DNA from 4 places in the Streptosporangium sp. NPDC020072 genome. Region 1 is predicted to be linked to each of the others. Evidence: riboswitches for the same ligand, from Rfam matches in the RefSeq annotation. Region 1 holds a riboswitch; each other region holds the start of a gene.
What was found. A riboswitch is a leader RNA that binds a small molecule or an ion and turns the genes downstream of it on or off. The one in region 1 is predicted to bind cyclic di-AMP.
Positions count from the first base shown of each region.

Region 2: another riboswitch for cyclic di-AMP. It lies ahead of ABZ470_RS00080 (hypothetical protein); the one in region 1 lies ahead of ABZ470_RS34695 (CHAP domain-containing protein).
Region 3: another riboswitch for cyclic di-AMP. It lies ahead of ABZ470_RS06975 (C40 family peptidase); the one in region 1 lies ahead of ABZ470_RS34695 (CHAP domain-containing protein).
Region 4: another riboswitch for cyclic di-AMP. It lies ahead of ABZ470_RS02330 (C40 family peptidase); the one in region 1 lies ahead of ABZ470_RS34695 (CHAP domain-containing protein).

Region 1 is NZ_JBEYAB010000017.1:116,828-122,298, reverse strand. Features, by position in the region: gene ABZ470_RS34705 (sugar ABC transporter permease) at 1-761, opposite strand, end outside; gene ABZ470_RS34700 (ABC transporter substrate-binding protein) at 848-2,182, opposite strand; gene ABZ470_RS34695 (CHAP domain-containing protein) at 2,578-3,276, opposite strand; cyclic di-AMP (ydaO/yuaA leader) riboswitch at 3,292-3,429, opposite strand; gene ABZ470_RS34690 (oxidoreductase) at 3,814-4,686, opposite strand; gene ABZ470_RS34685 (hypothetical protein) at 4,831-5,471, shown strand, end outside.
Region 2 is NZ_JBEYAB010000001.1:14,223-19,693, reverse strand. Features, by position in the region: gene ABZ470_RS00090 (RNA ligase RtcB family protein) at 1-593, opposite strand, end outside; gene ABZ470_RS00085 (winged helix-turn-helix domain-containing protein) at 911-1,576, shown strand; gene ABZ470_RS00080 (hypothetical protein) at 1,573-2,550, opposite strand; cyclic di-AMP (ydaO/yuaA leader) riboswitch at 2,553-2,687, opposite strand; gene galT (galactose-1-phosphate uridylyltransferase) at 2,759-3,838, opposite strand; gene ABZ470_RS00070 (DeoR/GlpR family DNA-binding transcription regulator) at 3,835-4,623, opposite strand; gene ABZ470_RS00065 (metal-dependent phosphohydrolase) at 4,706-5,302, opposite strand.
Region 3 is NZ_JBEYAB010000003.1:135,948-141,418, forward strand. Features, by position in the region: gene ABZ470_RS06960 (glycosyltransferase family 4 protein) at 1-521, opposite strand, end outside; gene ABZ470_RS06965 (M48 family metallopeptidase) at 518-1,807, opposite strand; gene ABZ470_RS06970 (hypothetical protein) at 1,804-2,586, opposite strand; gene ABZ470_RS06975 (C40 family peptidase) at 2,682-3,065, opposite strand; cyclic di-AMP (ydaO/yuaA leader) riboswitch at 3,334-3,492, opposite strand; gene ABZ470_RS06980 (NlpC/P60 family protein) at 3,950-4,897, opposite strand; gene ABZ470_RS06985 (NYN domain-containing protein) at 5,083-5,471, opposite strand, start outside.
Region 4 is NZ_JBEYAB010000001.1:476,560-482,030, forward strand. Features, by position in the region: gene cimA (citramalate synthase) at 1-264, opposite strand, end outside; gene ABZ470_RS02320 (branched-chain amino acid aminotransferase) at 715-1,809, opposite strand; gene ABZ470_RS02325 (3-isopropylmalate dehydrogenase) at 1,992-3,038, opposite strand; cyclic di-AMP (ydaO/yuaA leader) riboswitch at 3,187-3,401, shown strand; gene ABZ470_RS02330 (C40 family peptidase) at 3,389-4,096, shown strand; gene ABZ470_RS02335 (hypothetical protein) at 4,154-4,345, opposite strand; gene serA (phosphoglycerate dehydrogenase) at 4,622-5,471, opposite strand, start outside.

The DNA.
Region 1 (5,471 bases):
GTGAACAGCGTCAGGCCGCCGATGGTCGAGACGAACACGGTGAAGACGATCGTCGGGCGCAGCATCGGGACGGTGATCCGCCAGAACTGCCGTCTGGCGCTCGCGCCGTCGAGGGAGGCCGCCTCGTACAGGTCTCCGGGGATGGTCTGCATGGCGGCCAGCAGGATGATCGCGTTGTAACCGGTCCAGCGCCAGTCGACCATCGTGGAGATCGCGATCCACGCGGACCACTTCTCGTTCTGCCAGCTGACCGCGTCGACTCCGAAGAGGCCGAGGAACCAGTTGACCATGCCGTAGTCGCGCCCGTAGAGCTGGGTGAAGACGACGGCGACCGCGACGACGGAGGTCACCAGCGGCAGCAGCACGCCCATGCGGAGGGCGAGCCTGCCCCGGATGCGCTTGTTGAGGGCGTTGGCCAGCAGCAGCGCCAGCACGAGCTGCGGGACCGTCGAGAGGACGAACATCCCGAGCGTGTTGACCACCGCGTTCCAGAAGGCCTCGTCGGCGACCAGGGACAGGTAGTTGCCCGCCCCCACGAAGGCCCTGTCCCCGGCGAGCTCCCAGTCGTGCAGCGAGACCCACAGGGTGTAGCCGAGCGGGAAGACCCCGAAGAGGACGAACAGCACGAAGTACGGCGAGACAAAGAGATAGGGGGTGACCAACAGGTCGAACCTGGCGAACAGCGCGCCGTCCCGTCTCCGTACGGCGGGCGGGCGCTCACCGGGCCCGGCCTGGGCCGGGGCTGCGGCGTGCGGGGTCATCGATCGGCCTTTCGGGGGGCTTTCCTGGCTGGTTTCTCTGTGGGCCCCACCGGTCCCGGGGCGGCGGGACCGGTGGGGGAAGCGGATCAGCCGGCCGCCTTGACCCCGGCGTCGAGGAACCTCTGCCAGGCCTGGTCGTAGGGGACCGAGCCCTGGTCCATGCCCTCAAGGATCTTCTCGACCGCGGTCTTCACCTGGGCGTGCTTCTCACCCAGGAAGACCGGCTGCAGGTTCTCGACCGACGCGCCGAAGATCCGGCCGGTCGGCGCGTCGTTGAAGAACGGGTTCCTCAGGTCGCCGACCGCCGGGTCCCGCTGGGTGGGCAGGGAGCTGGGGAAGGCGGCGGCCTCCTGGAAGGCCATGATCTGGCCTCCCTTGCCGGTGAGGTAGTTCACCACCTCGGCGGCCTCCTTCGGGTGCTTGCTCTGCCTGGGCACGGCCAGGTAGGAGCCGCCCCAGTTGCCCGCGCCTCCCGGCACCGTCGCGACGTCCCACTTCCCCTTGCCGGGCTCGCCCGCGGCGCCGGAGACCACGCCGAGCATCCAGGCGGGGCAGCCCATCGTGGCGAAGCCGCCCTTCTTGATGGCGGCGTTCCAGGGCGGGGTGAAGGAGGCCAGCTTGGCGGTGAGCCCGGCCTCGCTGAAGCTCCTGACCGTGTCGAAGGCGGTCTTCACGGCGGGGTTGGTGTCGATGACGAGCTTGTTGGACGTGTCGATGTAGGTGATGTCGCCGTTCCTCTGCGCCTCCTGGGCGAGGATCACGTTGTAGAGGGTGTTCGGGCCGTCCAGAAAGCGCGGCGCGTCCTTTCCGGGATTGGCGGCCTGGAACCTCCTGCCGACGTCCATGAAGGACTTCCAGTCGGGCCAGAGCCTGCCGACCTCCTCGCGGTCCGTGGGCAGGCCCGCCTTCTCGAACAGGTCGGTGCGGTAACACATGGTCATGCCGCCGATGTCGGTGCCGAGAGCGAACAGCTTGCCCTCGGCGTTGACGCCGTTGTCCCACTTGGCAGGGGGGAAGTCGGCCTTGCGGCCTCCGAGGCCATACTGCCCGAGGTCGGTGAAGAACTGCGGGCGGGCCTTCATCAGGCCCATCGCGCCCTCGTCCAGGGCGACCACGTCGGCCGCGCCGCTGCCCGCCTGCAACCGCTGGAGCAACTGGGGCAGGTAGACGTCCTCGAAGCGGTCGGTCAGGTTCTGGTATCTGATCTGGATGCCGGGATGGGCGGCGTTCCAGGCCTGGGCGGCCTTGTCGTAGCCGAAGTTCTCGCCGCCGCCGAAGGTGTGCACGGTGACGACGACCGGTTCGGCCGCCGTGGACGCGGGCCCGTCCGTCCCGCCGGAACCGCACGAGGTCAAGGCCAGCGCCGCGGCCGTGACCGTCGTGACCGCGGCGAGCCTGCCGCGCCGCCTGTGGTTCAACATTCCGGACCCCTCTCAGGTCGTTCGCCCGAATCGGTGGGAGGTGTCGTCACGGGCCGGTCCCCGACAGACGCGGCTCTGCGACGAGGCGGTTCCTCAACGTATTGGGAGCGCTCCCACGAAGCGTGGCCGACGAGTTGACCGACGTCAATACGGCGAGACGCAACCGTTACCCCCCTCCGTTTCCATTGCGACTTATGGGCTCAAATGACCACAAAATGGATGCGCTTCTTTTTGGGAGCGCTCCCATATCGGCGGAGGGGCGGGACGCCGAAAGGGCCGTGGCTGGGGAGCCACGGCCCTTTCCGGATTCGGGGGATCACCGCCGCGGCGGGCGGGGAGTCCGCCGCGGATGGGGGTCCCGTACGGCGGGGGCCGTACGGAGGGAGGGGATGGGGTCAGCCGCTGTAGACCGGGTAGCCGTAGCCGACGACCTGGGAGGTCGGACGGATGCGCTGCTCGACCTTGCCGTTGCCGGTGTTGCCCTCGATCGTGGTGATCGTGCCGTTGCCGTTGTCCTGCTTCACGAAGCCGACGTGGTCGATCCCGTCGAGGTCCTTGCCGCCCTTCCAGTCGAAGTAGACGACGGCGCCGGGCTTGGGAGTGGTGCCCCAGTGGCCGTTGTCCCTGAACCACTTGGCGTGGGTGACGGTGTAGGCGTCCCAGCCCATGGTGGGGCGGATGCCGGCCTGCTCGCCGACCCAGGAGACGAACATCGCGCACCAGGGGGCGTTGGCGTAGTCCTGGATGCGGCCGCCGTCACGGGCGGTGGTCTCCTTGGCGCGCTCACTGGACATGTACCAGGAGTGGAACTTGGTGCCGCCGCCCTGGGCGTTCTCGCTGACGCCGATCTGCTGGGAGGCGATGTTCAGAACCTGCTGGGCGGTCACCTTGGGCAGGCGCTCGGCCGTGGTCTGGAGGCTGGTCTTGGCGGTGTCCGCGCTCGCGTTCCGGACGGTGGCGGACGTCTGCTCGGGGGTGTCCGCCAGGGCGGGTCCACCGGCGACGACTCCGCCGCTGAGGGCGATGGCGGTGCCGAGGATGACACGGGCCAGGTAGTGCGTCTTGGGGGTGGAGGTAAGGCGGTGCTTGGCCATGGGGTACTGCTCCTTGCGTCGCTTCCATGCCGCCTACCGGGTTAGCTGACGGGTTCGGACTGGAAAGTGTCCTACAGCGCGTATGCGCTGATTCACCCCAAAGGACCTGGGTCCCCGGTTCCGCGAGACTCGCGGATTCGGCGGCCGTGTCCATCAGGCGGATGTCCACCTGGTGGAGCACGGTCGGGCAATGTCGTGGCAATGCGCTGACCTGCGAAGGTCTGGGCGTTCGCCGCGAATTCGTTGAACGTACGTGAACCGGACAGACGATTACAAGTCCGACACATTGCCTTGGCTTGGGAATGGGCCCCGTTCGAGGGGGAAGACTGGGGCCTCGTCCACCCGGGACGATCTCCCTTTCGGTGACGCGATCCCCGGTGGGAGAGGGGATCGCGACACGACGGGCACGGTGAAGGGCAAGGGCAAGGACTTCGCGTGCCAGGTGAACGTAGATCTTTTGGCCGACCCCTCCTCCACCGGGTCAAGAGGGGGTCTCTTTACCCGTCCCGGCGGGGTCGCCCCTGCCCCCGGGGCCGGTCAGGGGCGTGACGTGAGCGCGGCGAACCGTACGCCCGTGAGCTCCTCGGAGACGATCCACAGCCGCCGCGCCAGGTCTTCGTCGAGAGCCCTGGGCGAAGGCGTCAGCGCCCTGGGGCCGGGGCCGACGTACGTGCCGCCGGCCACGCCGGGGTGGGTCGCGGCGTACAGGGAGGGGAGGGCCCCTTTCTCCGGAGCCTTGAGCGCCAGCCGCATGAAGGCGGTGACCGGCCGGGTGAACACGCCCGGCCGCATGATCGAGGTGGCCGTCGGCCCGGGATGGACGGCCAGGCTGAGCAGTTTGCCTCCGGCCAGGCGCTGTAGTTCGAGGGCGAACAGCAGGTTGGCCAGCTTGGACCTGCAGTAGGCGCCGAAGCGGCGGTAGCCGTTCTCCAGCCCCAGGTCGTCGAAGTCGATCCGCCCCATCGCGTGCGCGCCACTGGAGACCGTGACGACCCTGGCCCCCTGTCCGGCCAGCAGCCGGGGCAGTAGCGACCCGGTCAGGGCGAAGTGCCCGAGATGGTTGACGCCGAACTGGGCCTCGAAGCCGTCGGCCGTCGTCCGCCGTGGAATCATGGCGACGCCCGCGTTGTTGACGAGGAGGTCGATCGGCCGGTCAAGGTCGTCCGTGAACGCCCGCACCGAAGCGAGATCGGCCAGGTCAAGGCCTCTGATCTCGGCCCGTCCCTCCGGGGCCGCCGCCCTGACCCTCTCCAGCGCCACCCGCCCCCTGGCCCGGTCGCGCGCGGTCATGATCACCTCGGCGCCTCGCCGGGCGAGGTGCAGGGCGGTCGCCAGCCCTATCCCGCTGCTGGCACCCGTGACCAGTGCCGTGCTGCCGGACAGGTCGGGAATGTCATCAGCGGTCCACATGATCGGCGTCTCCGGGGCCAGCTGTACGAAACGGTTTCGTACACTACGGTAGATCGTCACGAGTACGACCCGCAAGAGGGCATATTCGTGTGTTCACCCGTAGTTCCCGGCGCCGTAAGACGTCCGGGTTACGGTGAGGCGGTCGTGAACGGGTCATCGCCCGGCGTGGAGGACGGTCGAGACCACGCGCGGGAGCAGGGTTCGGCCGTTGCCTGGGTGGAGTCCCCGCTGCAGATGCTCTGCGCCGTGGAGGCCCACCACGCGGGGCTGCTCGGCACCCACGCGCGAGTGGTGCCCAGGGCCGGGCTGCGCCCGCTGGCCGTCACCCGCCGTGAGATCGCCAAACTCGGCCCACCGGCCGGGCTCGAACTCGACGAGCCCTCGCCCGAGATGCCCAGGCCCCGCAGGGGGACGAGCTGGGCGGTCGGCGACGCCTTCTCCGGCAAGGTCCAGGCGGCCTGGCTCACCGCCCTGCCCGGACGGATGGTGATCGTCGACGACGGGCTCGCCACGATCAGGCTCCTGGAACTGCTCACCGGGCGGTTCTGGACGCCCCTGCTCCGGGCCAGAGCCACCCCGGGACCGCTCAGGAAGGTGCTCGGCTCGGCCGCGGGCATGCGGCTGCGGGCGGCCGCCAGGGCAGGCCGCCTGTCGATCTTCACGGCGCTGCCCGTCCCCGACGACCTGGCGCGGGCCGTACGCGCACGGGGGGCCGAACTGGTCACCCACGACTTCGCCTGGCTCAGGTCCCAGCCCATGCGCAGACCGGGGCCGAGGGAACGCAC
Region 2 (5,471 bases), on a different contig from region 1:
GCGGGGCCCGCGCCGTGGACCGCGGTGTGCTCCCGCAGGATCCGTTCGCCCAGCCCCCGGGAACCGCTGTGGACGACGAGGACGAGGTCGCCCGCGGCGAGCCCGAGACGGCTCGCGTGGCCCGGGTCGAAGACGGTCCCGATCCGGGCCAGCTCGACGAAATGGTTGCCCCGGCCGACCGTCCCGAGGCCCTCGACGTGACCGGCGGGGATGTCGCCCTCCACGACGGCCCAGGCCGGATCGTCGGCGTCCTGCTCGGGGTCCAGTGCGCGATCGAGGTCGGGGAAGCGGGCGGCGAGCTTCTCGGGCACGGCGCGCTTGAGCTTCATGGGGAACACGGCGATGCCGCAGCCGATGTCGGAGCCCACCAGGAACGGGTACAGCACGGTCGACGCCATGGCGGCGCCGATGGGGGCGCCCTTGCCGGGGTGCAGGTCCGGCATGGCGGCGACGTGCGTCATGCCGTCGAGGGCGGCCACCTGGTGGCACTGCGTGAGGGCGTCGGACTCGATCCAGCTCTCAGGGGAGGCGAACACGGCGACGGTGGCCGGGCCTGCGGCCGTGGACGGCAGAGGGGGGCGTTGTTGCGACAAAAGGCTCTCTTCCCTTAAAAGGGGCAGGCTGACAGCGCCGCGGGGCGCGTTGACGCCGTGGCGTCTCGGAGTGGCGGGGCGCTGTCCGTCAGAGCGTCATGGACACGGCGCCATGAACACCACGTTCCCTGAGCCCGCCACGCGAGGGCAAACGGTTTTGCGCCCACCGCCGTCTCGCGACCCGGCCGGCGTACGGGAAGCACGAGGCCGGCTCCTTCATCGAAGCCCGGATGAGCAGCGCGATCGGTAGTGGCGGAGAGTCTTTTTCTGACTGTGTGAATGCTGGTCGGTGAAATCACACCTGGCAGGGAGGTGGCATGGAGGCGTTGGCCTCCAAGGGGCCGGGCGGGGAGAGGTGCCGGCTGGACGAGCGGCGCCTGCAGCGGCTGCGGGCCGGGTTGGAGCGTGGTCCGGCCGCGCACGGATATGTGGAGGACCAGCGCTGGACGCCGGTCCGAATCGCCGACCTGATCGCGGTGTTGTTTCACGTCCGCCACACCTTGCGTGGGGTGTCGTGTCTTCTGCACCGCCTGGGCTGGAGTCCGCAGATCCCTGCGCAGCGGGCTGTTGAGCGTGGCGAGGGGGTGATCACCTCGTGGGTCGTCGAGGAGTGGCCGGCGATAGAGGGCGGCGCTCGACCTGGGCGCCCGGCTGTGCTGGGAAGACGAGTGCGGGCAGAACCTGAGGCCGCCCCGGGGCCTCCTGGACGTGGATCTTTACCTCGCCGTCGACCGGCGGCCTCTCGACGACCAGTGTGCCGGTGTCGGCCTCGGGCACGCCCCGGGAGCTTCGTGACCACTTCAACCGTTGGCGGATGCGTTGCCGCGCCCAGAGCGCCGAGACCGTGGGCACGATCGCGGCCGGAGGCCCAGGAACCAGCCACGTTTGTGAGCGCGGTCCAGCCGGTGGCTCGGATCCACTCGACCAGGTCCAGGGTGGCCGGCTCGATCGAGCGCGCCGCCGCGGGGTCCGATCTTCTCTAGTACATCGAGATGTGCACGTGGTCGTAGTGGTTGGCGGTCACACCGCCCCGGTTGGACATGGCACGCCAGCCGGAACCGGTGTTGATGCGCTGACGCCAGATGACGTACTTGACGCCGAGCCTGTCCCTGTTCTTCAGGGCCCAGGCGGCGAGCTCGTCGCCGAGCTTGACGTTGGCCGCGGTGGGCATGGACCCGCCGGTGCTCATCATGAAGTCGCAGGCCCGGCCGAGGGGGTGCTCGCCCCCGTCGTTCGCCGATCGGTAGCAGCCCACCTCGTGGGGCAGCTGGAAGGCCTGTCCGACGGCCTCGCGCATGATCCGCGTGCGGTCGGTGATGTTGTCGGACCCGGTGGGCAGCTGGGGCGCCCAGCTGCCGTCGGAGCGGCGCCCCGAGCCTGTGGGAACGAGCTGTTCGAGCTTGTCCTCGATCACGCGGATGACCTTCTCCGCGTCCTCACGCTGAACCTGCACCGTCTTGGCCTCCTGCTCGATCTGCCTGGAGAGCTGGGCCGTCCTGTCCGCGGCCTGTTTCATGAGGTCCCGGCTCCGGGCGAAGCCCTGCAGCTGGGCGATCTGCTGGGCGGTCAGCTGTTCCATGACGGCCGCGCCGCCCACCTCGGGGGCCGACAGGATCGAGGGAAGGTCGAGGGGGCCGTTCTGGTAACGGATCTGGACGATGGAGGCGACCTCCCTGCCCGCCTCGGCGTAGGCCGCTTCCGCCTGGCGCAGGTCGGCCTGCGCGACCTTCTCCGCCTCCTGCGCCTTCTTCAGCGACTCCCGTTTGGCGGCGTACGCCTCGATGAGCCGGTCGACTTTCTTGTTGAGCTGGGTCAGTTCGGCGCGGAGCCGGGATTCGTCGGGCTTCGGCGCGGCGCCCGCCGTTCCCGTGCCGCCGAGGGCGAAGGCGAAGGTGAGGGCCGAGGCCAGGCAGGCGGCGGCCGTACGTCGATGGAAAGCGGGGGACAGAGCCGTCACAGCTCTCCTCTCCTCACGCCGACCGGGTTAGCTGACGGGTTCGGGCTGGAGGAAGCCCTTCCACCGAAGTGGTTCACCCCAGATGCATGGGTCCCCGGTTCTCAGGTGAGGCACCTGAGATTAGGCATATCGTGCTGTTTGTCCGATGCGTGAGGATAGTAATGGTAAAAAGGTGACCGCGCGACCCCGAGTCGAGACCGATCGGTGATCATTCCGTGACAACGGCGCGCAGGCGCCGAGCTGTCTCCTCAGGCGGAACGTCGTTCACGAAGGCCCCCATGGCCGACTCGGACCCGGCGAGATACTTGAGCTTGTCCGGCGCCCGGCGGATGCTGAACAGCTCAAGATGCGTGTACGCCAGGTCCCTGTCCACCCGCACCGGTGCCTGGTGCCAGGCCGAGACGTACGGCATGGGCACCCCGAACAGCCCGTCCAGGCGGCGCAGCACCTCGGTGTAGAGCGGTCCGAACGCCGCGCGCTCGGCGGGGTCGAGTCCGTCGAGGCCGGGAACCCCGCGGTGCGGGTAGAGATGGACCTCGACCGGCCAGCGGGCCGCGGCGGGCACGAACGCCGTCCAGTGCTCGTTGGCCGCGACCACACGCTCGGCGGCCTCCCGTTCGGCCGCGAGCACGTCGGCGAAGAGGTCGCCACCGGTGCGCTCCCTGTGCCGCCGCGCCGCGCCGAGCAGGGTCCGGGTACGCGGGGTCACGTAGGGATAGGCGTAGATCTGGCCGTGCGGATGGGGCAGGGTGATGCCGATCTCCGGGCCGCGGTTCTCGAAGCAGAACACCTGCTCGACCCCGGGCATCGCGGAGAGCGCGACGGTGCGGTCGATCCACGCCTCCATCACCAGCTCGACCCGCTCGGGAGAAAGCATGGAGAAGGAGGAGTCGTGCTCGGAGGTGAAGCAGACGACCTCGCACCTGCCGACGCCGGGCCGTACCTCACTCAGGCCGCCGACCTGCGGGTAGGCGCCCAGGTTGGTGGAGAAGGACGGGAAGCGGTTCTCGAAGACGGCCACGTCGTAGGTGGGGGAGGGGATCTCGGTCGGACGGCCGGGCGCCGACGGGCACAGCGGGCACTCGTCGGCGGGCGGCAGGAACGTACGGCCCTGCCGGTGCCCGGCGACCGCGACCCACTCCTCGGTGAGCGGGTCGTAACGCAGCTCGGAGGCGGCGGGCCTGGGCGGCAGGTCGCGCGTGTCGACCGCGCCGCGCGCCGCGTCGTCCCGCAGGTCGAAGTAGAACAGCTCGCGGCCGTCGGCCAGGTGGGTCGCGGTGCGCCTCATCGGTCGCGGGTCCCGTCACCGGCGACGACCAGCTCACCGACCCTGGCGGCGAGTTCCTCGCGGGCCTCCCGCCCGAGCCCGGAGTCCGTGATCAGGACGTGGGCCTCGGACAGCTCGGCGATCGTGCTGATCCCGACCGTCCCCCACTTGGTGTGGTCGGCGGGCACGACCAGGCGGTGCGCCGAGGCCACGAGCGCCCGGTCCGTCTCCGCTTCGAGCAGGTTGGGGGTGGTGAACCCGGCGCGGGCGCTCATCCCGTGCACGCCGAGGAACAGGGTGTCCACGTGCAGCCCTCTGACGGCCGCGACGGCCACCGGGCCGACCAGCGCGTCCGAGGGGGTGCGCACCCCGCCGGTCAGCACCACGGTGCGGTCGGCGCGCGGCGCGCGGTGGAAGACCTCGGCGATCCGGATCGAGTTGGTGATCACCGTCAGCTCTGGCACGTCGGTCACGAAGTGGGCGAGCGTCCAGGTGGTGGTGCCCGCGGAGAGCGCTATCGCCGTGCCCGGCCTGACGAGCCCGGCGGCGTGCCTGGCGATCGCCTCCTTCTCCGACTGCTGACGCGCGGACTTGGCGGTGAACCCGGGCTCCTCGGTCGAGCCGGGTCCCGTGGCCGTCGCCCCACCGTGGACCTTCTCCACGAGACCGCGCTCCGCCAGCGCCTCAAGATCCCTGCGGATCGTCATGTCGGAGACACCGAACTCGCGGACCAGGTCGGCGACCCTGACCCCGCCAGTGCCGCGCACCCGTTCGAGAATCACCTGCTGCCGCTGCTGGGCGAGCATCGATCCCCTCCTTAATCCACCAGACTCCAGCAAATTACCACAGACTCACAGGAGTGAATGTTGGATTATGGGGGTTAAGTGCTCACAGTCGCTCAAGTTCGGCATGGATGTTGGCCCGCGCCCGCGTCTCAAGGTCCGCGACGTGGAAGATCACGGGAAGGTCGAGCAGCGAGCGCAGCACCGCGGCCCTGCCCTGCCTGAAGAGCTCGTCGGGGACGAAGAAGTACTCCTCCCGCACCGCAGCCGCGTAGACGGCGTACTCCTGGGGAGAGGAGGCGAGGATCGCCAGGTCGGCGTCGCACAGCACGGCCCCGTCGGCGTCCCCTGGCTCGGGGGCGTGTGTGATCGTGAGCCTGACCAGCCGCGCGACCGTCCCGACAGCCTCCGGTGACATCCCGAGCTCGGGCAGCGCCCGCTCGGCGAGCCTGGCGCTGCGCTCCTCGTTGTCGCTGCGCCGGGGGTCGTAGACGGCGTCGTGGAACCAGGCCGCGAGCCGTACCAGGTCCGGGTCGGTGGCACTGCCGGCGAGCGCGTCGACGTGGTCGAGTACGGCCGTCAGATGTGCGGTCGTGTGGTATTTGCGGTGTGGCTCGCCGTACCGGGACAGCAGGTCCGCGCCGAGCCGGTCGGCCTCGGTTCCGGCCAGGAGGCGCCAGCGCTCCATCAGCTTCTCGCTCATGCGAGGCAGCCTAGATCCGCCCTCTTGTACGGCGGGTGCCCCGGGAGGAACGTAAGAGGCGGATCCCGCACCCGGCGGGGTTCACGGAAGGAGGCCGCGTGGGCAAACGAGCGCGTAAGAACCGGGCCCGCAAACGGAACAAGGCCAACCACGGAAGACGCCCGACGTC
Region 3 (5,471 bases), on a different contig from region 1:
CCGGGGCGGAACAGGCCGGTGTCGACGCCGGGGGCGAGCCGTACCAGGCGGTCCTGGGGGATCACCCTGGCCAGGCGCCGCCGGGTGTACTCCCCCAGGTAGGTCACCGTGTCCGCGTGCGCGCCGATCCTGGCCAGCAGTCTTCCGACGGCCGGGACCGCGGCCCAGGCGGCCTCGTGGCCGTGGGTGAGCATGACGATCCGCCGCGCCCCGGCCGCGCGCATCCTGGGCGCGAGCAGGCCGAGCGGCGCCGCCGCCCCGAAGACCACCGTCTCGCACTTGAACTCGGCCACCAGCCGGGCGGCCCTGCGGGCGACCTGCCGGGTGGGCAGCATCAGGGAGGTGGGGTGACGCACGACCGGGTACGGCTGCCGCGCGTCGAAGGCCGTGGCCCCCGGCCAGCTCGGGGCGTAGACCACCACCGTCTCCGGCGGCCGGCCCGCGGCCAGGCCGTGCACGAACGACTGGATGCCCCCGGCCCTGGGCGGGAAGTCGTTGGTGACGATCAGTGTGCGGGTCACGGTTCCCCGGCGCCGTTCAGCAGGGCCCAGGAGCGGGCCATGGCGATGCGCTGCGGTGTCGTGGGATGAGACACATAGAGCAGATATTCAATGACATCTGGCGACAAATCAGAAATGTTGGTGATCGCGAGCCGCTTCTGCATGGCCGTGAACGTCTCGGGCCGCCGTGTCAGGTCGAGCGCGTGCGCGTCGGCGCGGGCCTCGATGTGCCTGCTGATCACGTTCTGCGCCGGCCCCGACAGCACGGTCGCCAGACTCAGCAGCCCCATCAGGAGCCCGACCGCCCTGGGGTCGGCGGCCGAGGGGACGCCGGTGCGGCGCCGTACCGGACCGGCCGAGGTGATCAGGTAGAGCAGACAGGCCCCGCAGGCGGCGCCGAGCGCGCCGACGAGCGTGCCGTACAGCACGTCGCCCGCCTTGGCGTGGCCGAGCTCGTGCGCCACCACCAGCTCGACCTCGTCGGCCGGGGCCCGCAGCAGCGTGTCGTAGACCACGATCCTGCGGGTCGCGCCGAACCCCGAGACGTAGGCGTTGAGCGCGGTCGTACGCCGGGAGGCGTCGGCCACGAGCACGTCCTCGACCGGGACGCCGTCCTTGGCCGCCATGTTGAGCAGGCCGGAGCGCAACTCCCCCGCGGCCATGGGCTTGAAGTCGTTGAACAGGGGCTCGACGACCACCGGGTAGGCGAAGGAGGCGAGCATGGTCAGCGCGAAGGCCCCGATCGCCGCGGGCAGCCACCACCGCCGGTAGCGGCGGGCCAGCCCGACCACGGCGACCACCATGATCGCCGTCAGCACGGCGCCGACCGCGGTGTTCTTGATCCGGTCGGCCGACCACGACGCCCAGGTCTGGGTGGACAGGCCGTACTCGCGCAGATAGGTCTCCGCCCACATGCCGAACGGCCAGCGCAGCACCGCGACGGCCGCGGAGATCACCAGCACGCCGAGCAGCGCCCGCAGCCACCACGGCCCCCGCAGGCGGCCCAGCAGCCGCGCGCCGAGCGGGGTGGCGACCAGTACCCCGGCCACGACCAGCGTCAGGCCCAGGGACAGGTAGGACGGCAGGCTCACCGCGGCGTCGAACGCCTCCGCCCTGGCGATCTGCGCCGGGGTGAAGTCACGGGCCGGGTCCGGCGCGACGTACGGCGCCGCCTCGGGCAGCGCCCGCCACGGCGTGGTGAACGCCACGACCGCCAGCGTGATCGCCCCCAGGACGGCGAGCGCGATCCCCGCTCCCCTGGCCCCGCCCCGCTCCCGCGCCGGTGTCTCCTCCACGCTCCGCGTCATGAGAGTTCCCTCCGGAGATGGTCGCGCCACGCGGCGGTGAACTCCGCGCGCGACAGGCCCAGCGTGCTGCCGACATCGCTACCGTAAAGCCTCACCAGCGCCTTCTCACCGAAGCGCTCCGCGACGTACCGGCACGCGAGCCAGGCCTCCTCGTAGGCCTGCGCGAGTCTGGGGGCGCCGGGGGCGAAGCCGTCCCCGGCGGGAAGCTCCGTGGGCAGGACGCCCGCGCGCACCTCGGCCGCGAGCTCGGCCGCAACCGTCCTGACGGCGATCCCCGCGTCCCGGTAGCCCACGTAGTCGGCGAACCCCTCCGACAGCCACATCGGGACCCGCCCGCCCCTGGTGGCGCCGGTCGCCAGATGGGTCAGCTCGTGGGTGATCACCACGTCCCTGCCGGTCTCGCTGAGCCTGGCGTATCCCGTCGGCACCACGACCACCCGGTCCGCGGTCGCCAGCGCGGCCAGCCCGCCGGTCCGCGCCGTCCCCGCGAGCTCCGCGGCCTCGTCGTCGGTCGCGGGCACCACGATCACCGCCCTGACCGGCCCCCAGATCCGCGCGATCGTACGGCAGGCACGGTCGGCCCTGGCCGCGAGATCACGCAGTTCGGCGGGCGGGACACGGTGGCCGACGACAAGGGAGCGCTCGCCCCGGACCACCTCGGCGGCGCCTGGCCACAGGTCGCGGGCCGTCTGCGGCGTGGGCCTCGCCCCGCCGAGCCCGGCGCCCGCCAGCGCGAGCATCCCGGCGAGCACGGCGCGGCGCCCCTTCGGGACGGACATGGCAGCCGATGCTAGCCGACTCCCCGGCCGGAACGTTCCCGGCAGGCGGCGGCCCCGCCCATCCACGGGAGGATGGGCGGGGCCGTCCGCCGCTGTCAGGTGCCGGGACGGACCGCTCCTGCGAAGGCGGACCTGTAGTACCCCTTCAACGTCACGATCCTGACCGACTTGCCGCTGCTCGGCGAGTGGATCATCTTGCCGTGGCCGACATACATGCCGACGTGGCCCTTGCCGTAGAAGAACAGCAGGTCACCGAGGTGCAACTTGCTCCACGAGACCTTCTTCCTGACCGCGCGGTACTGGCTGCCCGTCACCCGGGGGAGGGAGACGCCCGCCTTGCGCCACGCGTACTGGACCAGGCCCGAGCAGTCGAACGCTCCGGGACCGGAGGCACCCCACCGGTACGGATCGCCGATCTGTTTCCTGGCCGTCGCCACGGCCGTCCTGGCCCTGGACCGCTGCCGTGCGGCCCGGTTCATCGCGGCCTTCGCCGTGCGCTTGACACGGGCCTTCGCCGTGTTCGCGGCAGTACCCTTCGACGTGCCCTTCGATGCGCTCTTCGACGTGTCCTTCGCCGTACTCCTGGCCTGAACCGCGACCGCGGTATCCGTCGTCGCCTGTGCTGTTGCCGGCCCCAGTGCCACCGCTCCGGTTGAGGCGGTCAGCGTGAGGACGAATCCGCCCAGGTAAAGGCGGAAAAAGCGCGACAAACGGGGGTTTTGCAGGGTGGTAGACAGGATTTCTCCTTGGGACTTCCACTGATGCCTACCGGGTTAGCTGACGGGTTCGGGCTGGGAAGACGCCCTACGACGGCAAACGCGTCGATTCACCCCTGGCCACATGTCAAGGGCCGATGGTTCCCCGGCTCCGTGCCTCCTGGCTGCACGAACTCGGCGGGCCGCCGTGATGGGAACCGATCCCTTCGGGGAACGGCGGCCGACTGGATATCTATACGGACACCGGCCCGCAGGACCGGCATTCGACGCGGTGGCATGGCTTGCTCACTGCGACCGCCAGAAGGTACCTCGATCACCAAGCCCCGGCAAAGACCCCATCAAATACGAAGATCCACAAAAAGGTTTTCATGTTTACGAAAGGCCTGATAGTGCGGCATCACGATCTTATAAATATGACCCTTGTCACATTCGAAATGATCTTCCAGAGAAGCACAACAAGTGTCACATAAATCACATTTATCAGTGACTTCCCAAAGCGCCCCTTCACCTACAAGGGCGTCGAACAGGACCACTCCGGCGATCCTGGGCATGCCAAACGGGCCGCCCGTTGAACGGACGGCCCGCGGTCGCGAAGGTGTTCAGACGGCCCCCAGAGGCCCCGTGGACGTGGACGGGACCAGGGGGGGTCAGGGGCGGACGGCCCCGAGCAGACGGCCGCCGTAGGAGGAGAGGGGGACGACCTTGACGACGTCCCCGGTCTGGGGAGCGTGGATGATCTTGCCGTTGCCCGCGTAGAGGCCGACGTGCCCCAGGCCCTGGCTGAAGAGGATGTCCCCCGGCTGGAGGTCGCTCAGCGAGACCTTGCGCTTGGCGCCCCAGCTCCACTGCTCCCAGGTGGTGCGGGGCAGGCTCACGCCTCCGCTGCGCCAGGAGGCCTGCACGAACCCCGAGCAGTCCCAGCTGTCCGGGCCGGTGCCGCCGTACCGGTAGGGCTTGCCGAGCTGGGCGAAGGCGAAGGTCAGCGCGGCCCTGGCGTTGCCCGAGGCGGAGCCGTTGTACTGCATGCCGGTGCTGTTGGGGTCGCCCGGCCTGAAGGTGCCGAGGTCGCGCAGCACCTTCGTCTGGATTTTGATCATCTTCTCGACCTTCTCCTTCTCCTCGGCCAGCTCGTCGCGCGTCTGGTCCGCGTCGGCCAAGGCCTGCTTGGCCTTGTCGCGGTTGTCACGCAGCGTCTTGTTGGCCTCGTCGAAGGCGTGCAGGCTCTCGGCACGGGAGGCGGAGATCTGGTCGGCCGTGGCCAGGCCGCTCAGCACCAGGTTGGGGTTGACCTCACCGACGAGGTTCGGCCAGCCGATGGCGCCGCCCTGGTAGGTGGTGACGGCCATGGTGACGAGGTCGTCGCGGAGCCCGGCGACCTTCGCGGACTGCTTCGACAGGTCGGCGTTCAGGTCCGCGTACTTCTTGCGGGCCCTCTTCCACTTCTCGCCCGCCTGGTTGTACTTCTCGACGAGCTGGTCGGCCTGCTCGTTGAGCTTGGCCAGCTTCTGCTTGGTCTGCGCGACCGTCGGCTTCGGCTTGGCCGCCGCACTCCCGATCGGAGTCACGAGCAGGGCCAAGGCCAGTCCCGCAGCCATCGGCACACGCACGAACCCAACCGGCACACCCGCCACGGCCACGACGCCGCCTCCCCACGCAAAGACCACGTAAAGACCTGGGGCGAAATAGTACAGAACCGGTAAGGGTCAGCTCACCTTTTTGGCGGTTTTGTTCTTTACCTGTAGATGTCAGCCAGGAGGCGGCCCGGCCCGGGAAGGACGGATCAGGCGCGTCCGAGCCTGCGCAGGAGCAGCACCGCGGGAACGGGCCTGGCGCCCATCCGGCGGACCGACTCGGCCACCTCGCGGTCGGAGGAGACGACCGCGACGGCCCGTCCGACGGGCTCGGCCCGCACGAGCTGGCGGATCAGGTCGTCGGCGATCTGCCCGGGGGAGCTGAACATCACCCGGACGCCGCGCGGCGCGGAGACCGGCACCGGGCCGTTCAGCTCGGCGCCGTCGAAGACACAGGTCAGCTCGGTGCGGGTCTGGGCGTACAGCGCGCCGAGTCCGGTCAGCAGCCGGTTGCGCTGGTCGGCCAGGGTCAGCGCGCCGTACCCGGTCTTGGTCACGTTGTAGCCGTCCACGATCAGATGGATCTGCGGCAGCGCGA
Region 4 (5,471 bases), on a different contig from region 1:
GTCGGCGGCCTTGACACCTGCTCGGCGGGTCGCGCCGAACGCGGCTAGCTGCGCGTGCTTCAGATCGAGCTCTGTTCGAGCCCGTCTGAAGAACTCTGTGTCCTTGGGGTTGGCTCCCGGCCAACCGCCTTCGATGAAGCCGACGCCCAGGCTGTCCAGGTGGCGGGCGATGGCCAGCTTGTCCACGACCGTGAGGTTGAGGCCCTCCTGCTGGGCACCGTCACGGAGTGTCGTGTCGTACACGTGGAAGCGGTCGTCGGCCATATCAGTCTCCTTCGCGGGGTTTCGATGTGATTCGCCGCGCGCTCTCTCGGCTCTGAGAAACAAAAAAACCCCTCACGGACGTGAGAGGTCTGCGCGCTGGCGGTGTCCTTTTTCAGCCAGCGCGCCTGCCGATAATGAGCAGACCGTAGAACATGGTGTCTTGGAGTCTGCCACACCCAACCACCACTTGACACATTGATCTCAGGATCTGGAACGCCCGTCCCGCCGACGCGCCCGGAAACCGTTCACGGAGACAGCTCTGACCAGCGGGAACGGCCACCCGAAGGCGACTTTCCCGGATCCGGCCGTGGGACGGCGCCCACGCGCGCACGCCACATGACCCGACGGCGCGCCCGCGGGTGCGGCCGGGGGAGCTCATGGGTTCAGGCCGCCGGCGGCCGGGTGGCGTCGCTGACGCTCCCGGTCGCCGGCGGCCTCGGGTCCGTGAGGTCAGCAGATCTTGTGCACCCAGCCGTGGGTGTCGGGGCGGGAGCCGTACTGGATGCCGACCAGGGCTTCGCGGACCTTGGCGGTGACCGGGCCCTGGGTGCCGTCGCCGACGGTCCAGGCGCGGTCGGCGCCCTTGACCGAGCCGACCGGGCTCACCACGGCGGCGGTGCCGCAGGCGAAGACCTCGGTGAGGTCGCCGGACTCGCAGCCCGCCTGCCACTCCTCGATCGACAGGCGGCCCTCCTCGGCGGTCAGGCCGAGTTCGGCGGCCAGGGAGAGGATCGAGTCACGGGTGATGCCGGGCAGGAGGGTGCCGGTCAGGGCGGGGGTGAGCAGCCGGTCGCCGTAGACGAAGAACAGGTTCATCCCGCCCATCTCCTCGACGTAGCGGTGCTCGTTGGCGTCGAGCCAGACGACCTGGTCACAGCCCTGCTCGACGGCCTGGCGCTGCGCGACGAAGGCCGCGGCGTAGTTGCCGCCGCACTTGGCGAAGCCGGTGCCGCCGGGGGCCGCGCGGGTGTACTCGGTGGACAGCCAGACCGAGACGGCCTTGGCCGCGCCGAAGTAGGCCGCCGCGGGAGAGGCGATCACCATGTAGCGGTAGGTCCGAGAGGGGTAGTTGACGCCGAGCGCGGGCTGGGTGGCGATCATGAAGGGGCGCAGGTAGAGGCTGTGGCCCTGGGTGGTCGGCACCCATTCGCGGTCGGTCTGCACGAGCAGTTCGATCGACTCGACGAAGGCCTCCTGCGGCAGTTCGGGCATGGCCATGCGCAGCGCCGACTGGTTGAAGCGGGCGGCGTTGGCGTACGGCCTGAAGCAGGCGATCGAGCCGTTCTCCTGCCGGTAGGCCTTCAGCCCCTCGAAGAGTTCCTGGGCGTAGTGGAAGACCGACGTCGCCGGGTCGAGGCTGAGCGGGCCGTACGGCGTGAGCCGCGCGTCGTGCCAGCCCTCCCCCTCGGTGTAGTCGATGGAGATCATGTGGTCGGTGAAGGTCTGACCGAATCCGGGATTCGCCAGTACCTGCTCGCGCTCGGCCGTGGAGCGAGCGTGGTCGGAGAGCTGCACGTCGAAGGTCAGCTTCTGAGCGGTGGTCATGGCGGCGGTCCTTCTCTTCGTGGCGGAGTGCACCTACGGTCCATTCTGGGACGGAGCAGGCACCGGAAAACTACTGCATATATGCCAAAATCCGGCAGCCTGCTCGGTGAGACGAACAAAAAAGACGCGCCCGGCGGCTCTGCTGAGCCACCGGGCGCGTCTGGGGTCGTGCGGGCGGCTTGTCAGCCGGCTACTCGGGCGGTGATGTCGTCGCCGATCTCGTGGGTGGTACGGCTCGCCCACCCGGTCTGGCGCTCGACCAGGTCCTCGGCCACGGCCTGCTCGACCTTGGCCGCCTCCTCGGTCAGGCCGAGGTGGTCCAGGAGCATGGCGACCGACAGGATCGTGGCGGTCGGGTCGGCCTTGCCCTGGCCCGCGATGTCCGGGGCGCTGCCGTGGACCGGCTCGAACATGCTGGGCGCGGTGCGGTCGGGGTTGACGTTCCCGCTGGCCGCGAGGCCGATGCCACCGGCGACGGCGGCGCCGAGGTCGGTGATGATGTCGCCGAAGAGGTTGTCGGTGACGATCACGTCGAACCGCTCCGGCTGGGTGACGAAGAACATCGAGGCCGCGTCGACGTGGTAGTAGTCGGTGGCGACGTCGGGGTACTCAAGGCTGACCCGGTCGACGGTACGGGACCACAGGTCACCGGCGAAGGTGAGGACGTTGGTCTTGTGGATCAGCGACAGCTTCTTGCGCGGCCTGCTGAGCGCCTTCTCGAAGGCGTAGCGGACGACGCGCTCGACACCGTAGGCGGTGTTCAGCGACTCCTGCGTGGCGATCTCGTACGGCGTGCCGCGGCGCAGCACACCACCGGCGCCCGCGTAGAGGCCCTCGGTGCCCTCACGGATGACGACCATGTCGATGTCCTCGGGGCGGGAGCCGCCCAGCGGGGTCGCGACGCCGGGGAAGAGCTTGACCGGACGCAGGTTGACGTAGTGGTCGAGCTCGAAGCGGAGCTTGAGCAGCAACTCGCGCTCCAGGATGCCCGGCGGCACACTGGGGTCGCCGACCGCGCCGAGCAGGATCGCGTCGTAGCCGCGCAGTTCGTCGAGGACCGCCTCGGGAAGGACCTCACCGGTTCTGTGGTACCGGCCGGCACCCAGGTCGTAGGTGGTGGTCTCCACCTTCGTTCCGACGGCTTCGAGGACCTTCAGGCCCTCGGTGACGACCTCGGTCCCGATCCCGTCTCCAGGGATGACGGCCAGACGAACATTGCGCGAATCCATAACGGGCACCCTATCTGCTCTGTCTCGACAATCGAACCACCGATCTCACCCCTCGGACACTTCCCGCCCCGGAAGGCCCTGAAAAGTTTGTCCTATTTGCGATCTTTTGACCGTTTCGTTAAGGTCCTGGCCATTCGTATCGTCGCCTAATTCGCGCAGGCCATCCCCCTCTTTCGGTCCGCGCGGAGCCGGGGAACCACTTCCGGGGTCCACGGGGCGTCCGAGCCGCACTCCGTCTGGCGGAGCACGTTTCCGGCGTTTTCCACGAGGCCCCTCGGGGCGAGTCGGCGCCACCACGCGCCGTAGGGCGACCTCCACGCCCGAGCCCGACAGCTCACCCGGCCGGCCCTATGGAAGGAACGGTCCTGAACGGCAAGACCTACCCCCGTGTCCTGACCCTGATCGTCACCGGCTCGACCATCCTCGCGACGCCCGCCGTCGCACTGGCGGACTCCTCCCTCACCACCTCCTCCCCCACTCCTCTCCTCGCGCTCGCCGCCGCCGGATTCGCCCTCGCGCACCCGGCCCCCACCGCGGAGAGCTCCCGGACCCCGCTCACCACTCCCGCCGTCGAACCCGCCCCGGCCGGCTTCTCCGGGACCGCGCGGAAGGTCCCGGCCTGGAAGAAGGCGCTGAACTGGGCGATGTCCAAGCGCGGCACACCGTACGTCTGGGGCGGCACGGGCAGGGGCGGCTTCGACTGCTCGGGCCTGATGCTCCGCGCGTACGGCGCCGCGGGCATCCGGCTGCCCCGCACGACGACCCAGCAGTACTCCGCGTTCGCCAGGAAGATCTCCTGGAAGAACCTCAAACCCGGTGACCTGGTCTTCTTCCACAACCTCGGTCACGTCGGCATGATCACCAAGCCCGGTTACATGGTCCACGCCCCGCGCAGCGGCGACGTGGTCAAGGTGGAGAAGCTGCAGGCCTGGCGCCGCGCCAGCTTCGCGGGAGCCGTACGGCCGGACCCCAAGGGGGTCGAACTCGCCGACGAGCGGGCCGAGCTGGACACGGCGATCAGGCAGTCGACCCAGGCCGGTACGGCCCTCGCCCGCTGACCCACGCCTCTCCCGGTCCCGGGCGCCGCACCGCCCGTGGCCTCGGAGGGACCCGGCTCAGGAGGAGTGCGGGGGCACTCCGCCGTTGTCGCGGCGGTCCAGCGCGGTCTGCAGGGCCTGGGCGGCCTCGTTCTCGTTGTCCTCGGGACGGTTCCAGGGATACATGTCGTACATGACGCTTCTCGTCTCGTTCGCACGGAGCTGGCTGAAGGAGGAAGGGGAGCCTGGACCCTGGTCACGGGTCCTCATCGGATCGCGGATCCGGATCACGGATCGACGGGAAACCGGGGCCGACGAACGCCATCACACCGCGGCGAGTTGCCGGCCCGCCCCTGTGTCAGGCCTCGCCGCGGCAGGTAATAAGTACGAGAACCTGGCGCATTACCAGCCATAATAACCGGCCCTCCGCAATCTGTCTCACCCCTCGTGCAGGCTTCTCACATATTGAGACGAGGCTCGGCCGGAAAAGCAGACGGCCGCCGCCCCGCGAACGGGGACGGCGGCCGTGGGAACCGTGCTCCGGGATCAGTCGGCCAGGTCGACCGAGCGGCCGCTGTCGGCGCCGATCTCGCCGCCGATCTGGTCGATCACCTCGGCCGGGATGGCGGAGTCGACGGTCAGCGCGATGAGGGCCTTGCCGCCCTTGGCGTCCCTGGCGACCTGCATGGAGGCGATGTTGATGCCGTGGTCGCCGAGGATGCGGCCGACGACGCCGACGACGCCGGGGCGGTCGTCGTAGGTGAAGAACGACAGGTGGTCGGTCGGCTCGATCTCCATCTGGTAGCCGTTGACCTCGACGATCTTCGTGACCTGCCGCGGGCCGGAGAGCGTGCCGGAGACCGAGACGGCGCGGCCGTCGGCCAGGACACCGCGGACGGTCACCACGTTGCGCCAGTCGGGGCTCTCCGCGCTGGTCACCAGCTCGACGGTGACGCCGCGGTCCTTGGCCAGGAGCGGGGCGTTGACGTAGGTGACGGAGTCCTCGATCACGTCGGTGAAGACGCCCTTGAGGGCGGCCAGTTCCAGCACGCGGACGTCCTGGGAGGCGATCTCACCGCGCACCTCGACGTCGAGCCTGGTGGCGACCTCACCGGCGAGGGCGGTGAAGACGCGGCCGAGCTTCTCCGCCAGGGGCAGACCCGGCTTGACGTCCTCGGCGACGGCGCCGCCCTGGACGTTGACGGCGTCCGGCACGAACTCGCCGGCCAGGGCCAGCTTCACGCTGCGCGCGACCTGGGTGCCGGCCTTCTCCTGGGCCTCGTGGGTCGAGGCGCCCAGGTGCGGGGTGACGACGACCTGGTCCAGCTCGAACAGCGGGCTGTCGGTGACGGGCTCCTTGGGGAACACGTCGATGCCCGCGCCCGCGACGCGGCCT